DNA from 2 places in the Lactococcus sp. EKM203L genome. Region 2 is predicted to be linked to the other one. Evidence: predicted binding sites of a transcription regulator. Region 2 holds the regulator's gene; the other holds the start of a gene.
The links. The regulator Rex, encoded in region 2, represses fermentation and respiration genes when NADH is low (regulators of the CRP and FNR family bind a similar motif). The targets are predictions, from matches to a motif close to TTGTGAANTANTTCACAA.
Positions count from the first base shown of each region.

Region 1: a site for Rex is predicted at 1,982-1,999, ahead of adhE (bifunctional acetaldehyde-CoA/alcohol dehydrogenase). Genes of this name have one in related genera too.

Region 1 covers NZ_JAALEQ010000013.1:22,337-30,498, reverse strand. Annotated here, with positions in the region: gene rpsB (30S ribosomal protein S2) at 1-468, opposite strand, end outside; gene HFD15_RS12765 (lactonase family protein) at 826-1,851, shown strand; gene adhE (bifunctional acetaldehyde-CoA/alcohol dehydrogenase) at 2,083-4,794, shown strand; gene HFD15_RS12755 (Rgg/GadR/MutR family transcriptional regulator) at 4,879-5,736, opposite strand; gene HFD15_RS12750 (MFS transporter) at 5,847-6,986, opposite strand; gene kwcM (KxxxW cyclic peptide radical SAM maturase) at 6,983-8,162, opposite strand, start outside.
Region 2 covers NZ_JAALEQ010000003.1:107,919-116,080, reverse strand. Annotated here, with positions in the region: gene HFD15_RS06365 (DUF2127 domain-containing protein) at 1-264, shown strand, start outside; gene HFD15_RS06360 (cell wall metabolism sensor histidine kinase WalK) at 268-1,593, shown strand; gene HFD15_RS06355 (phosphatase PAP2 family protein) at 1,600-2,256, shown strand; gene glmS (glutamine--fructose-6-phosphate transaminase (isomerizing)) at 2,437-4,254, shown strand; gene radC (DNA repair protein RadC) at 4,385-5,065, shown strand; gene HFD15_RS06340 (redox-sensing transcriptional repressor Rex) at 5,153-5,803, opposite strand; gene HFD15_RS06335 (Spx/MgsR family RNA polymerase-binding regulatory protein) at 6,028-6,420, shown strand; gene HFD15_RS06330 (ABC-F family ATP-binding cassette domain-containing protein) at 6,597-8,162, shown strand, end outside.

The DNA of each region.
Region 1 (8,162 bases), on a different contig from region 2:
ACGAGGCATATCAGCGATACCACCGATGAATTTTTCAAGGCGTTCGCGTTCTTTGTTAAGAAGAACTACTTCTTTCTTAGGTAAAACTTCGAAAGTTCCTTCTTCTTCCATTTTGTTGATTTCTTTAAGGCGTGTCACACGTGTTTGGATAGTGTTCCAGTTAGTGAGCATACCACCCAACCAACGGTGGTTTACGTAGTATTGACCAGCGCGGAGAGCTTCTTCTTTAACTGCTTCTGCAGCTTGTTTTTTAGTACCAACAAAAAGAACTACTGCACCTTCTTGTGAAGCGTTTTTTACATAGTTGTAAGCATCGTCAACAAGTTTTACAGTTTTTTGAAGGTCGATAACGTGAATACCATTACGTTCTGTGAAGATGTATGGTTTCATTTTTGGGTTCCAACGACGAGTTTGGTGACCGAAGTGAACACCAGCTTCAAGAAGTTGTTTCATTGAAATAACTGACATGTTAATGTCTCCTTTTAAAATAGTTTTTCCTCTTTCATCTGTCATCCGCAGCCGCAATACTTGTGTACACTACGACTTTGTCGAGACGAAATGCGAGATGGTTGCATAGCAACTCTATCATTATACATTGTTTGACCTATTTTTGCAAGTATCTATTCACGCTTCTATTGTTCAGTAAATCTATTTTTCTAACCACTCCTATTATCTGACAAATTTAATTGTTAATTTAGGCTCTATAATCACTAAAAGAGTAAGTTTTTAAATTTTTTTCTAAGAAAAAATTAATATTTTTGCTGAAACCGCTTTTTTTGTGATAAAATAATTATAGTAAATAAATTAGTTTGTGAGGAGAGAAATATGAAAGAAAAAATCCTTTTAGGCGGCTATACAAAACGTGTATCTAAAGGCGTATATAGTGTTCTTTTGGACACTAAAGCTGCTGAATTATCATCATTAAATGAAGTCGCTGCGGTTCAAAACCCTACTTATATCACTCTCGATGAAAAGGGACACCTCTATACTTGTGCAGCAGATAGTAATGGTGGAGGAATCGCCGCCTTTGATTTTGATGGCGAAACTGCTACTCATCTCGGAAATGTCACAACCACGGGAGCTCCACTCTGCTATGTTGCCGTGGACGAAGCGCGACAATTAGTTTACGGAGCGAACTATCATCTTGGAGAAGTTCGTGTTTATAAGATTCAAGCTAATGGCTCACTCAGATTAACGGATACAGTAAAACATACCGGTTCTGGACCACGTCCTGAACAAGCTAGCTCACACGTTCATTATTCTGATTTGACTCCTGACGGACGACTTGTCACCTGTGATTTGGGAACAGATGAAGTCACTGTTTATGATGTCATTGGTGAAGGTAAACTCAATATTGCTACAATTTATCGGACAGAAAAAGGAATGGGTGCTCGTCATATTACTTTCCATCCAAATGGTAAAATCGCTTATTTGGTTGGAGAGTTAAATTCAACAATTGAAGTTTTAAGTTACAATGAAGAAAAAGGACGCTTTGCTCGTCTTCAAACAATTAGCACCCTACCTGAAGATTATCATGGAGCAAATGGTGTTGCTGCCATCCGTATTTCATCTGACGGTAAATTCCTCTATACTTCTAATCGTGGACATGATTCTTTGACAACTTACAAAGTAAGTCCTCTTGGTACAAAACTTGAAACTATTGGCTGGACAAATACTGAAGGTCATATCCCTCGCGATTTTAATTTCAACAAAACTGAAGATTATATCATTGTCGCTCATCAAGAATCTGATAATTTATCTCTTTTCTTGCGAGATAAAAAAACCGGTACTTTAACTTTGGAACAAAAAGATTTTTACGCTCCTGAAATCACTTGTGTTTTACCACTATAAAAATTTATTTTTTCACAAAGTTTGACTGATAAACTAAAAAAGATTGCTAATTTCTCTCAAAGAATTAGCAATCTTTTTTTCTTCAGTAAAGCTTGTTATAAACCGTTTTCTAAACTTTTGATGAGTGTTTTTGTAAAAACCATCACAATATTGCTTGACATCTATAAAAAACTTTGTTAAACTATTCACGTAAAAGAAAGTGAATGAAATCACAAAGGAGAACCTACAAATATGGCAACTAAAAAAGCCGCTCCAGCTGCAAAGAAAGTTTTAAGCGCTGAAGAAAAAGCCGCAAAATTCCAAGAAGCTGTTGCTTATACTGACAAATTAGTCAAAAAAGCACAAGCTGCTGTTCTTAAATTTGAAGGATATACACAAACTCAAGTCGATACTATTGTCGCTGCAATGGCTCTTGCAGCAAGCAAACATTCTCTAGAACTCGCTCATGAAGCCGTTAACGAAACTGGTCGTGGTGTTGTCGAAGACAAAGATACCAAAAACCACTTTGCTTCTGAATCTGTTTATAACGCAATTAAAAATGACAAAACTGTTGGTGTCATTTCTGAAAACAAGGTTGCTGGATCTGTTGAAATCGCAAGCCCTCTCGGTGTACTTGCTGGTATCGTTCCAACAACTAATCCAACATCAACAGCAATCTTTAAATCTTTATTGACTGCAAAAACACGTAATGCTATTGTTTTCGCTTTCCACCCTCAAGCTCAAAAATGTTCAAGCCATGCAGCAAAAATTGTTTACGATGCTGCAATTGAAGCTGGTGCACCGGAAGACTTTATTCAATGGATTGAAGTACCAAGCCTTGACATGACTACCGCCTTGATTCAAAACCGTGGACTTGCAACAATCCTTGCAACTGGTGGCCCAGGAATGGTAAACGCCGCACTCAAATCTGGTAACCCTTCACTTGGTGTTGGAGCTGGTAATGGTGCTGTTTATGTTGATGCTACTGCAAATATTGAACGTGCCGTTGAAGACCTTTTGCTTTCAAAACGTTTTGATAATGGGATGATTTGTGCCACTGAAAATTCAGCTGTTATTGATGCTTCAGTTTATGATGAATTTATTGCTAAAATGCAAGAACAAGGCGCTTATATGGTTCCTAAAAAAGACTACAAAGCTATTGAAAGTTTCGTTTTTGTTGAACGTGCTGGTGAAGGTTTTGGAGTAACTGGTCCTGTTGCCGGTCGTTCTGGTCAATGGATTGCTGAACAAGCTGGTGTCAAAGTTCCTAAAGATAAAGATGTCCTTCTTTTTGAACTTGATAAGAAAAATATTGGTGAAGCACTTTCTTCTGAAAAACTTTCTCCTTTGCTTTCAATCTACAAAGCTGAAACACGTGAAGAAGGAATTGAGATTGTACGTAGCTTACTTGCTTATCAAGGTGCTGGACATAATGCTGCAATTCAAATCGGTGCAATGGATGATCCATTCGTTAAAGAATATGGCGAAAAAGTTGAAGCTTCTCGTATCCTCGTTAACCAACCAGATTCTATTGGTGGGGTCGGAGATATCTATACTGATGCAATGCGTCCATCACTTACACTTGGAACTGGTTCATGGGGGAAAAATTCACTTTCACACAATTTGAGTACATACGATCTATTGAATGTTAAAACAGTGGCTAAACGTCGTAATCGCCCACAATGGGTTCGTTTGCCAAAAGAAATTTACTACGAAAAAAATGCAATTTCTTACTTACAAGAATTGCCACACGTTCACAAAGCTTTCATCGTTGCTGACCCTGGTATGGTTAAATTTGGTTTCGTTGATAAAGTTTTGGAACAACTTGCTATCCGCCCAACTCAAGTTGAAACAAGCATTTATGGCTCTGTTCAACCTGACCCAACTTTGAGCGAAGCAATTGCAATCGCTCGTCAAATGAAACAATTTGAACCTGACACTGTCATCTGTCTTGGTGGTGGTTCTGCTCTCGATGCTGGTAAGATTGGTCGTTTGATTTATGAATATGATGCTCGTGGTGAAGCTGACCTTTCTGATGATGCAAGTTTGAAAGAACTTTTCCAAGAATTAGCTCAAAAATTTGTCGATATTCGTAAACGTATTATTAAATTCTACCATCCACATAAAGCACAAATGGTTGCAATTCCTACTACTTCTGGTACTGGTTCTGAAGTGACTCCATTTGCAGTTATCACTGATGATGAAACTCATGTTAAGTACCCACTTGCTGACTACCAATTAACACCACAAGTTGCCATTGTTGACCCTGAGTTTGTTATGACTGTACCAAAACGTACTGTTTCTTGGTCTGGTATTGATGCGATGTCACACGCGCTTGAATCTTACGTTTCTGTTATGTCTTCTGACTATACAAAACCAATTTCACTTCAAGCGATCAAACTTATCTTTGAAAACTTGACTGAGTCTTATCATTATGACCCAGCGCATCCAACTAAAGAAGGACAAAAAGCCCGCGAAAATATGCACAATGCTGCAACACTCGCTGGTATGGCCTTCGCTAATGCTTTCCTTGGAATTAACCACTCACTTGCTCATAAAATTGGTGGTGAATTTGGACTTCCTCATGGTCTTGCCATTGCCATCGCTATGCCACATGTCATTAAATTTAACGCTGTAACAGGAAACGTTAAACGTACCCCTTACCCACGTTATGAAACATATCGTGCTCAAGAGGACTACGCTGAAATTTCACGCTTCATGGGATTTGCTGGTAAAGATGATTCAGATGAAAAAGCTGTGCAAGCTCTGGTTGCTGAACTTAAGAAACTGACTGATAGCATTGATATTAATATCACCCTTTCAGGAAATGGTGTCGATAAAGCTCACCTTGAACGTGAACTTGATAAATTGGCTGACCTTGTTTATGATGATCAATGTACTCCTGCTAATCCTCGTCAACCACGTATTGAAGAGATTAAACAACTCTTGTTAGACCAATACTAATAATCTATTGATGAAAGTAATTAAAACGCCCATATAAATTTATCTGGGCGCTTTTTTAATAGAATATAAATTAATGTCAAAGGATTATAATTTTTCAATTTCTTCAAAAAGAGCTTTTGCTTCTACTGAGTAACCGTAATCTCCCAAGGTTTGCGCGTGTTTTTTCATTTCTTCAATCGCTCCGTTTTGTTTTTGCAATACTTTATAATGAGCTTCATGATATTTTAAAATAATTTTTTCATAGAAAAAATTGATACTTATTCCTATTTCATTTAAGTGATTGATATATTTAAAAGCTTGCATCAAATTTTCTCGACGTAACCAAGTATCAATAAGATTTAAAAATGTTCTTATTACGATCTGCTGATTGAGATGAATTGAGTGATAATAATTTGCTTTTCCTAAAATTTGCATTCCATAATACTCTAAAGCATTATCATCAAAATGTCGAAGACAATTCCCAAAAATCCATAGTTCATAGCGTCCCCATTCGCTGATAGATTCAAGGTAGTTCATCAAAAAGTCAGTATCTTCCTTAAAAACAGTAGAACCTTTTGCCATTGCTAAGTTGATTTTAACCACTATTTTATTAATCTGATAAAATTTATTATCAGGTTTCTGTTGGCATTTTTCTTCCCAAAAATTTTGAATTTCCTTTATTACTTTGATATTTTTTTGCGCATAAGCCACAGCCAACTCGTGACGGTAGTTGTATTCATCTGATTGTTCATATTCGTTATAAAGGTTTTGAAATTCATCTAAATAGACATTTGAGTTTTCTAAAACGGTAAATAGTTTACCCACCGTAATCTCTGTTTCTCCTTTTTCAAATTTTGCGAGCTGAGATTCTGAAAAATCGCCACCAGTCATTTCTTTTAATTTCAGATGCTTCGTTTCTCTGATAAAAGCAATTATTATTCCGGTTTTTAAATTTTTTTCCATTTCATTTTCCCTTTGTCATATATTCCAAATTTATTAAATTATTTGAAATTATTATACAACTTTGCTTTTAGCTTGTAAACTAGATAAAAAAACTACTGACAGCTTTTCTGTCAGTAGTTTTTTATTTTTCTAAAATAAATATTTTTTCTAGCTAAAAGATAAATTAGGAGAATAAGTAAGGAAATCAGACCAAATATTAAATAAATAAATTCTACAGTTAAATTTTGGGCAATTAGACCGCTTGATAAATCAGCAAAAATAAAAAACAGAGATAAAAATGTATCATATATTGACCAGAAAACTACTCGATTATTTTTTATTAGTTTATTAAATTCCCCAATGAAAAAGTTATTATAGCCACCATTTATTAATCTAAAAATAGAAAATAAAACAATAGTAGTAAATACCGATTTTGTAAAAAATAAAAGAATTGATATTAATGGTAATAGCATAACTATCGATAATTTTTTCCACTTTATTCGACTCCCAATTGCCATACATACATTAAAAGTAAACAAAACAAGCCCTAAATACTTAAGTGGAAAATAATGATATTTCAATAAAATACTACTCCAACTATTGACAGACATGATGAGTGTTGTGACAGTTATTCCTAATAAAATGAATAAGTTTAGCTTAGACGATACTTTTAATCCCTTTCGTAATGTCCTTATATTAATAGTTATTTTTTCTTCTTGTTTTTCTTCTCTTTTTTCTAATTTTATAAAACATAAAAAAATGGTTGAAAAAACAATAAATGCTACTGATATTATGATTGGTAAAAAACGATTGAAATGTAGTATGGCTGGTGTGATAATTGTCATCACTGATATTGCAAGATATTGTATTGAACTGCTGCCTTCAAGATATTTGCGATATGTAACATCATCTGGAAATTGTTCATAAGAAAAAGTTTGCATTACTCCAGAAGATAGAGCTTCTGATATCCCAAGTATGACCGCTGCTAAGATTGCTAAATAAAATTTTTCAAATAAAAATAGGGTAAAAGCAATAATTGACAAAATATTATTAAGTAATAATACTTTTTTTCTATTTTTTTGTTCAGCATAAATACCTAGCGGTAGATTTAAAATCACTCCTATTATTTGCGTCATTGCACTAATAATCATAATCTCAGAATATCTATAACCCAAAGCATTCATAATTAATATGCTAATAAAAAAATAGGGAAGGAGGGACAAAAAGAGTTTAAATAGAAAAAGTTGTTTATATTTGATTATGATTTTCATAGCTGACAAGTTTTATCTTTCGTAAAGTTAGGATTTAATGTTCTTTGTAATTTGGGATAGCATCCCCCCTCGCAAATTCTTAACATTGAGCACTTTAAACAATCTTTATTTTCTGTTTTAAATTCTCTAACTTCTGTATAATTTGAATCGTTTTTCCATATTTCAGCCAATGTTTGATGAAAAGCATTGGAAGTATGCTTTTCACCTAAAAATGCAATACAAGGTAAGACATCCCCGTTAGATAAAATCTCCATTTTCGTATGCTTCGCTCTACAACCAAAATACATATTTTCAAATTCCGATAGATTTTTTCCCTCCTCAATTAACTCTGGAAAAGCCGTAAAATAAAAACATCCTTCAACTGAAAAATTGAAATTATCTATTTTATTATCTAGTAGATATCTTCTAACTTTTTCTTCTAATTTTCTCAGGTCTGATATATTGTATATTTTTGTTATTTTTGTAAAACCAGTCACTTCGGAGTAGTCCGCAATAGAAAAACGGTCAATTTCGTTTTTAATCGCAAACTTCAAGAGCTCCATAATATCCTCTTCACTTTGATTAGAATAAAACGTATTTAATCTGACTTTCTTTTTTCTTTCATGAAAAAGCTTTATTAATTCTATTCCTCTTTTTGCCCTTGTACCCATGAGTTCAAAATTTTTAAAATCATCTATTGATTCAAGAGATATAACTGGGGTAATATAATCAGATTGGCAAATAATATCTATTGTTGATTTTTTTATCTCTTGACCATTTGTTGTTATTGTTGTCACTACTTTCAATGAATCAATAATTTTTAAAAGATTATCTATGTCTTTATATTTCGTTGGCTCCCCACCTAATATAGAAAATGATAAAATTCCATTTTCTTTTGCTTGACTTAAAATCTTTTTCCAATCATCTGCAAGATGAACATTTTCGTCTTCTCTGTTTGCAAGAAAGCAAAAGCCACAATGAAGATTGCAATACATACTAGGATAAATCACTAACTCTAGCGGAAAACTCATTTGATTTAATTTTTTCAGCTCTTTAATCTTACTTTGTATTTTATTAATAATTGAGAAAGAAGATACCTCTTTTTCTTCTATCTCTCCTTTTTTATAAATTTTTTCTCGTAAAATTTTTGTTAGAGAATCAGCATTAAAATATTTTATGTATTCGTTAAATGCTTTT
Region 2 (8,162 bases):
TTACATGGTGCACTAAAGTTGGTGACGTTGGCTCTGCTCTGGAAAAAGATTCTATGGTCATACCCCTTATCAATATTACTTTTAGTTGGTTTTATTCTTTATCAAATCTTTGAATTTTTTAATCATGGGTCAATTTCAATGCTCGTTTTATGTGCGGTTGACGTATTGATGATTATTTTAACCTTATTAGAATACCGTAAGTTAAAAGCACATATTTCAAAAGAGGGCTCATACTCTTCCTTAAAAAATAGTAAAGTAAATTAGCGAATGAAAGAAATAGAATCAAAAACAAGTGCCAAAATTATTACCGATACTTTTGTCCGTATTTTCTTAATTTTTAGTCTGTTGATTACAATCATTGTTTCCGGAATTGTTGCATTTACAAGTTTACAAATCCGTAAGAGTGAGGGAGCGGCACTTTTAAATTCCGTTCAAACGGCAGCAACTAATGGGCAAGTGAATTGGGATGAATTTAAACTTGATAGTGAAAAAGACGAAAAAGCTACATTTGTTCGACTGACAAGTCCTTCAGGTCAAAGAGAAGAGAGTCAAGGAACAACAAATTTTTTAAAATCACGAAAATCTTGGGGAAATTTTAGTCTATTAAGAGATGATATCTTTTTATATAGTTCAAAAACTTCTAAAAATGGAACCAAAGCCGAATTATGGTTGAATATAAATGTTGTAGTTAAATCGATGATTAGAGCTATATTAGTTATTATTGCTGTCATGATTTTCCTCTTTTTCCTTGCTTTGATTTTAATTCAAAAAGCAGCCAGAACGATTAGTCAGCCTTTGACAGATATTGTGGTGGCAACTGATGGAAAGGATGTTAAACAAGTTCCTGTCAGTAAAAATCCTCTTGAAGTTCATCAGTTAAGTCAAAGTTTCAATCGTTTGCTCAATCGACTGAATCAAAAAATTGAAAATGAGCAACAATTTGTCTCGGATGCTTCACATGAGCTAAGAACGCCAGTTGCTGCAATTCGCGGACATGTGAATTTACTCAAAAGACGTTGGCATGAACATCCGGAAATTGTTGATGAGTCACTTTCTTATATTGATGAAGAATCAATGAGAATGAAAGTTTTAATCGAAAATTTACTGACCATTTCTAGAGGAAATAATTTAGAAATAAAAAAAGAAAGAATTAACTTAAGTAAATTTACTGACAAAGTGGTCAGTGAAATTCAACTCGCGCTAAGACAAAAAATAAACTTTGATATCCAAACAGATTTATTTGTCAGCATGGATAAAATGGCGCTATACAAAATTATTATTATCTTTCTTGAAAATGCTGGAAAATATTCACCTTCCAACTCAGAAATTACAATAAATATTACTTTGGAAAATCATCAAGTTGATTTTCAGGTTGCTGACGAAGGTATTGGCGTTCCAGAAGAAGAAAAAGATAATATTTTTGAACGATTTTATCGAATTGATAAATCTCGTTCAAGTGAAATTCCTGGAACAGGACTTGGTTTGGCAATTGCGAAGGAATATGCACAATTGAATGATGCCAAAGTCTTTGTTTCAAATAATTCTCCGAAAGGGTCAACTTTTCATCTCCTAATGGAGTCTATAGAAAACTAATTAATTATGAATAAAAAAATCTATTATATTTCGGGTGTTATTACCACCCTTGCCTTTTTAATTTTAGCGCTCTTTGTTAAAATTGATTTTACTCATGGTCCATTTCCTTTTGATCGACCAATTCAAACTTGGGCTTTTCATTTACAAAGCTCTTCAGGACTCACTTACTTTTTCTCTCATATGACAAATATTTTTGGAGATAAAGGTGGAATAATTGTCGCAGCTCTACTTGCTTTGGTTTTATATCTTCTCTTTAAACAGAAAGAAGCGACAATCTGGTTTGCGACAACAGTTGTTTTAAGCCTTGCTTTAAATACTGTTATTAAAGTAATTATTGGTCGAGAACGTCCTGATATTCATCGGTTAGCGGCTTTTGCCAATGAAGCTGGGAAAAGTTTTCCAAGCGGACATTCCATTTTTGCAACAATTATTTTTGGAAGTATTTTCTTTATCTGTCTAGGAAAACTTAAAAATCGTTCTTCTAAAATTTTATTAGGCATTTTATGTATTATATTAATTGCATTAGTAATGTTTTCAAGAATTTTTGTAGGGGTACATTATCCAAGTGATACAATCGGCGGATTTCTCGAAGGAATTAGTATTCTATTACTTACTTACCCCACATATATTAAGTATCAAGAAAAATCTAAAAAAACCAATTGATATCAATTGGTTTTTATTAATGTTGAAAATAAATTATACCAATTATCGTCTTTTTGAGTTTTATTAGAAGTTTTATACTTGACAACGACAAATAAGTGTAATATAATGCTATTTATAAATAAATATTAGAAAAATAATTAACTATACCAATTTTAAAGGTGAGTTAAATGGAGCTTTATTATGTGTGGGATTGTTGGTGTTGTAGGTAGTAAAAATGCAACTGATATTTTGATGCAAGGACTAGAAAAACTTGAATATCGTGGTTATGATTCAGCAGGTATTTTTGTAAATGGTCAAGAAACAGCAGCAAAATTAGTTAAATCTGTCGGACGTATTGCAGACTTAAGAGGAAAGTTAGGGATTGATGTTTCAGGAACAGCCGGCATTGGTCACACACGTTGGGCTACTCATGGTAAACCAACGGAAGAAAATGCTCATCCACATACTTCGACATCAGGTCGCTTTATTTTAGTACATAATGGTGTGATTGAAAATTTTGTTGAACTTAAAAACGAATTTTTGATGAATGATACTTTTAAAGGACAAACCGATACTGAAATTGCGGTTCATTTAATTGCTAAATTTGCTGAAGAAGAAGGACTATCAACACTTGAAGCATTCAAAAAAGCTCTAAGCTTAATTAAAGGTTCTTATGCCTTTGCTCTTATGGATAGCGAAGATGCAGAAGTGATTTATGTTGCCAAAAATAAATCACCATTATTAATCGGCCTTGGCGAAGGCTACAACATGGTCTGCTCAGATGCTATGGCGATGATTCGTGAAACGTCTGAATTTATGGAAATTCACGATAAAGAGCTTGTTGTGTTAACAAAAGATAATGTTACAGTTATGGATTACGAAGGTAATGTACTTTCACGTGAGTCATACACAGCTGAACTTGATTTATCTGACATTGGAAAAGGAACTTATCCTTTCTACATGCTCAAAGAAATTGATGAGCAACCCGCAGTTATGCGTAAACTCATTGCGACTTATGCAAATGAAGATGGAACAATGAAAGTTGATCAAGACATTATCAAAGGAATTCAAGAGGCTGATCGTATTTATATTATTGCCGCCGGAACGTCTTATCATGCAGGTTTTGGGGCAAAAATGATGCTTGAGTCTTTGACAAATACACCGGTTGAACTTGGTCTTGCTTCAGAATGGGGCTATGATATGCCTTTGCTGAGCCAAAAACCATTCTTTATTTTCCTTTCACAGTCTGGTGAAACGGCTGACAGCCGTCAGGTTTTAGTAAAAGTAAATGAATTAGGACTTCCAAGCTTAACAGTTACAAATGTTCCCGGTTCTACTTTGTCACGCGAAGCAACTTATACAATGTTAATCGGTGCTGGACCAGAAATTGCAGTTGCTTCAACCAAAGCATATACAGGACAAATTGCAACTTTGGCTTTTCTTGCAAAGGCAGTTGGTGAGGCTGAAGGGGAAGTTAAAGCAAAAGAATTTGATTTAGGTAAAGAATTGTCTTTAGTTGCTCAATCAATTGAAGCCACTTTATCTGAAAAGGATGAAATTGCAGCAATTGTAGCTGACTTATTGCCAACTACTCGCAATGCCTTCTATATTGGTCGAAAACAAGATTATTATGTAGCAATGGAAGCTTCTCTCAAATTAAAAGAAATTTCTTATATTCAATGTGAAGGATTTGCTGCTGGAGAATTAAAACATGGAACGATTTCATTGATTGAAAAAGGAACTCCAGTACTTGCTTTAATTTCTAATAATGAAGAAGTAGCAGCTCATACTCGTGGAAATGTAATGGAAACAGTGGCTCGTGGAGCCTCAGCTATCACAATTGTTGAAGAAGGAGTGGCTCGTGAAGATGATACAATTGTTGTCAACCAAGTTCATCCTTATTTGTCAGCAATTTCAATGGTTATTCCAACACAGTTAATTGCTTATTATGCGTCAATGCAACGTGGACTTGATGTTGATAAACCACGTAATTTAGCTAAAGCAGTAACAGTTGAATAAAAGTTACTGACAGAAATTTCTGTCAGTAAAATGATAACTAAAAATAAAAAGTTCTGAGATTCATCAGAACTTTTTTGGTTAATTAATCTTTTGTCAGTTACAAAGACCAGATTTTTCCGTATATAATAGTATGTATGAACTAAGAGAAAATCCGTATCCGATGCAACCTAGGGAACGCTTAGAATTTTTAGGAGAAGAGTGCTTGTCTGATGTTGAGCTGTTAGCGATATTATTGCGAACAGGGACAAAAAAATACTCATCATTAAATTTGGCCTTGGAAATTCTTCAACATTTTGAAACTTTGGATAATTTGCGCAAAGCTTCGATTAATGAACTCAGAGAAATTTCAGGCATTGGACTGGCGAAATCCATTGAAATTCGAGCAATGATTGAATTTGGAAAAAGGATACAGACCACTAATAGAAAACGTTACGGTCAAGTTTTGAGTTCCAAAGAATATGGCTTGAGTCTTGCTTTTGAAATGCAAAATTTTGAGCAAGAGCATCTTGTGGCGACTTATTTAGATGGCCAAAATAAAATTATTGAAAAAAAGACAATTTTTATAGGGGCGGTTAATCATGCAACTGCAAGCCCTAGAGAAATTCTTTATCATGCAATAAAAAATCTCTCAGTAGGACTGTTAGTTGCACATAATCATCCCTCAGGAAATTTAAAACCAAGTCAAGCTGATAAAATATTTACTACCAAAATAAAAAAATCTTGCGAGGATGTGGGGATCAATTTTATTGACCATATTATTGTAGGGGCTGGTAATTATTTTAGTTTTCGGGAAGAAGAGATCAGAAAATGAAGGATTATATAACAAACAATCACTTCTCAACTATAAAGAAAAGAAAAAGAACAGTCAATAAAAACTGTTCTTTTATTTTGTACTAATTTAGTTTTCTTGAGCTCCCATGAAAAATAGTAGTGTTTGCAGCTCCTTAGTTAAGTCAATTGATTGAACAACCACATCTGAAGGGACTTTCAAACGAATTGGGGCAAAGTTTAGGAAACCTTTGATACCAGCTTTGACTAGAGTGTCAACAACTTCTTGGGCATTTTCTTTGCGAACAGAGAGAATTGCTGTTTTGATATCCGATTTTTTAACATTTTTTTCTAAATCAGAAATATTATAAATTGGAATTCCATCATCCGTTTGTGTTCCAACTAAGGGATTGCCAGAAATATCATAGGCTTGCGTGATTCTCATTTTGTTTCTATCTTGGAATTGATAATGAAGTAATGCACGACCGAGATTTCCGACACCAATCAGAGCGATATGCGTTTCTTGGTCTTGGCCAAGAAGTTCTCCAAAGAAATCACGGAGCACTTTCGTTTCATAGCCGTATCCACGTCGGCCTAATTCGCCAAATAAAGAGAAATCTCGGCGAATTGTGGCAGCATCTACTCCAATTTTTTCTGAAATAAGTTGTGAGTTTGTGCGTGTCACATTTTCTTCGACAAGACTTTTGAACAGTCGATAGTACTGTGGCAGTCGTTTAGCAGTTGCTTTAGGCAAGCTTTTGCTTGGTTTATGATCAGTCATTGTTATACCTCAAAAATTTAATTCGATTTTATTAAAACTAATTAATATTTAGTTTCTTTGTGATAATTTTATCAAAAATTTGTGAAATTATCAAACAAAAGGAATGGAATATTCACGCAAAATGAGAAATTGATTATAATTCTAAAAAAATATTTATTTTACCCTTTGAATTAAGGCGCTTTCATGTTAGAATAGAAATATGAAAAAATAGATAGGGAGAAAATATGATTAAAATTTATCTTAGTGGTTCATGTTCATCTTGTAGAAAAGCTAAAAAATGGTTACGTAAACATCACATTGAATTTGAAGAAATTAATTTATCAAAAGATGTTATGGAAAAAGATGATTTAATCAAAATTTTATCCTTGACTGAAAACGGATTTGAGGATATAATTGCGACCCGAGGGAAAACATATGCATCTTTAAATTATAATTTCGATGAATTAGGACTAGAAAAAGCATTTAAATTAATTCAGGAAAATCCACGTCTTCTAAAACGACCATTAATTTTTGACGAGGACTGTCTATTGATTGGTTTTAACGAGGATGGAATCAGAGCGTTTATTCCACCAGAAGTTAGGAGAATTGAATTGCGTGAAAGATTAATTTTAGTCTAATATTAATTTTATTTTAGCTTATCAGATTTGGTAAGCTTTTTAATTTCAAAAATTTGGAAGAACTACAAAAAGCTTGCCTTAAATGCTATAATAGAAGGACTGCTTTTCTATCATATGAAAAGGAAAAACGAAGTATTAAAAATATGCTTTGAGATTTAACGAAGAGGATAAATATCATGATTTTACTGCAAGGGAATGGAATTGCACGCACTTTTGGTGGCGATGTTTTATTTGAAAATATCAATTTTAGTTTACAAGACCATTCAAGAATTGCCCTAGTTGGCCGAAATGGAGCTGGTAAGTCAACCTTGCTTAAAATTATTGCTGGAGTTGAAGAAGCGAGTCGCGGAACTGTATCCAAGACCAAAGATTTGACAATGAATTATTTAGCGCAAGATACTGGGCTGAATTCCTCAAGGACAATATTTGCCGAAATGCTCTCTGTTTTTGATTCGCTTCGCCAAATGGAAAAACAATTGCGCCAGATGGAATTGCAAATGGGAGAACTTGCTGGGGATGAATTGACAGCTTTGATGAAACGTTACGATGCTTTATCAGAAGAATTTCGGATGAAAAATGGATTTACTTATGAATCGGAAATCAAGTCTGTCTTAAATGGTTTTCGCTTTGATGAAACAATGTGGGAAAGAGAAATTTCAAGTTTATCGGGGGGACAAAAAACACGTTTGGCTCTTGCTAAGATGTTGCTTGAAAGACCACAACTTTTGATTTTGGATGAACCAACTAACCACTTGGATATTGAAACTTTAGCTTGGCTTGAAAATTACCTTAAAAATTACGAAGGTAGTTTATTAATTGTCAGTCATGACCGCTACTTTTTGGATAAAGTGGTTAATGAAGTCTTAGAATTATCTAGAGGAGAATTGACTCGTTTTTCTGGAAATTATTCTCGCTATGTTGAACAAAGAGAGCAAAAACTCTTGTTAGAACTCAAAAATTTTGAAAAACAACAAAAAGAAATTGCTAAATTAGAGGACTATGTTGCCAGAAATTTAGTTCGGGCTTCGACGACTAAAATGGCGCAATCGCGTCGTAAAAAGTTGGAGAAAATGGAGCGTTTAGACGCACCAACAAGTGATGATAAATCGGCCAATGTTACTTTTACTCCTGAAAAAACGTCTGGAAATGTTGTTTTAACCGTTTCAGAAGCAACGGTAGGTTATGAAGATAACCGTCTCTCTGGTCCGATTAACATTGACGAGCGTAAAGGTGAGTCCCTTGCTATTGTTGGACCAAATGGAGTAGGTAAGACAACATTGATTAAGTCAATTGTTGGACAGATTCCATTTTTAGCAGGTCAAGCAAAATTGGGTGCCAATGTTACTTTGGGATATTATGACCAAGAACAAGGAAGATTGACAGCTTCCAATACTGTCTTAGACGAATTATGGAATGAGCATCGCTTACTTAATGAAGTTGAAATTCGCAATATGCTTGGAGCCTTTCTTTTTAGTGGAGATGATGTAAAGAAAACGGTTGGGATGCTTTCGGGTGGTGAAAAAGCCCGTCTTTTACTTGCTAAATTAGCAATGGATCACGATAACTTTTTAGTTTTAGATGAACCAACCAATCACTTGGATATTGATTCACGTGAGGTCTTGGAGAATGCTTTGATTGATTTTCCAGGAACAATCTTGTTTGTTTCTCATGACCGCTATTTCATCAATAGAGTAGCTACCAAAGTTTTAGAAATTGCTCCCGAAGGAAGTACAGAATTTTTG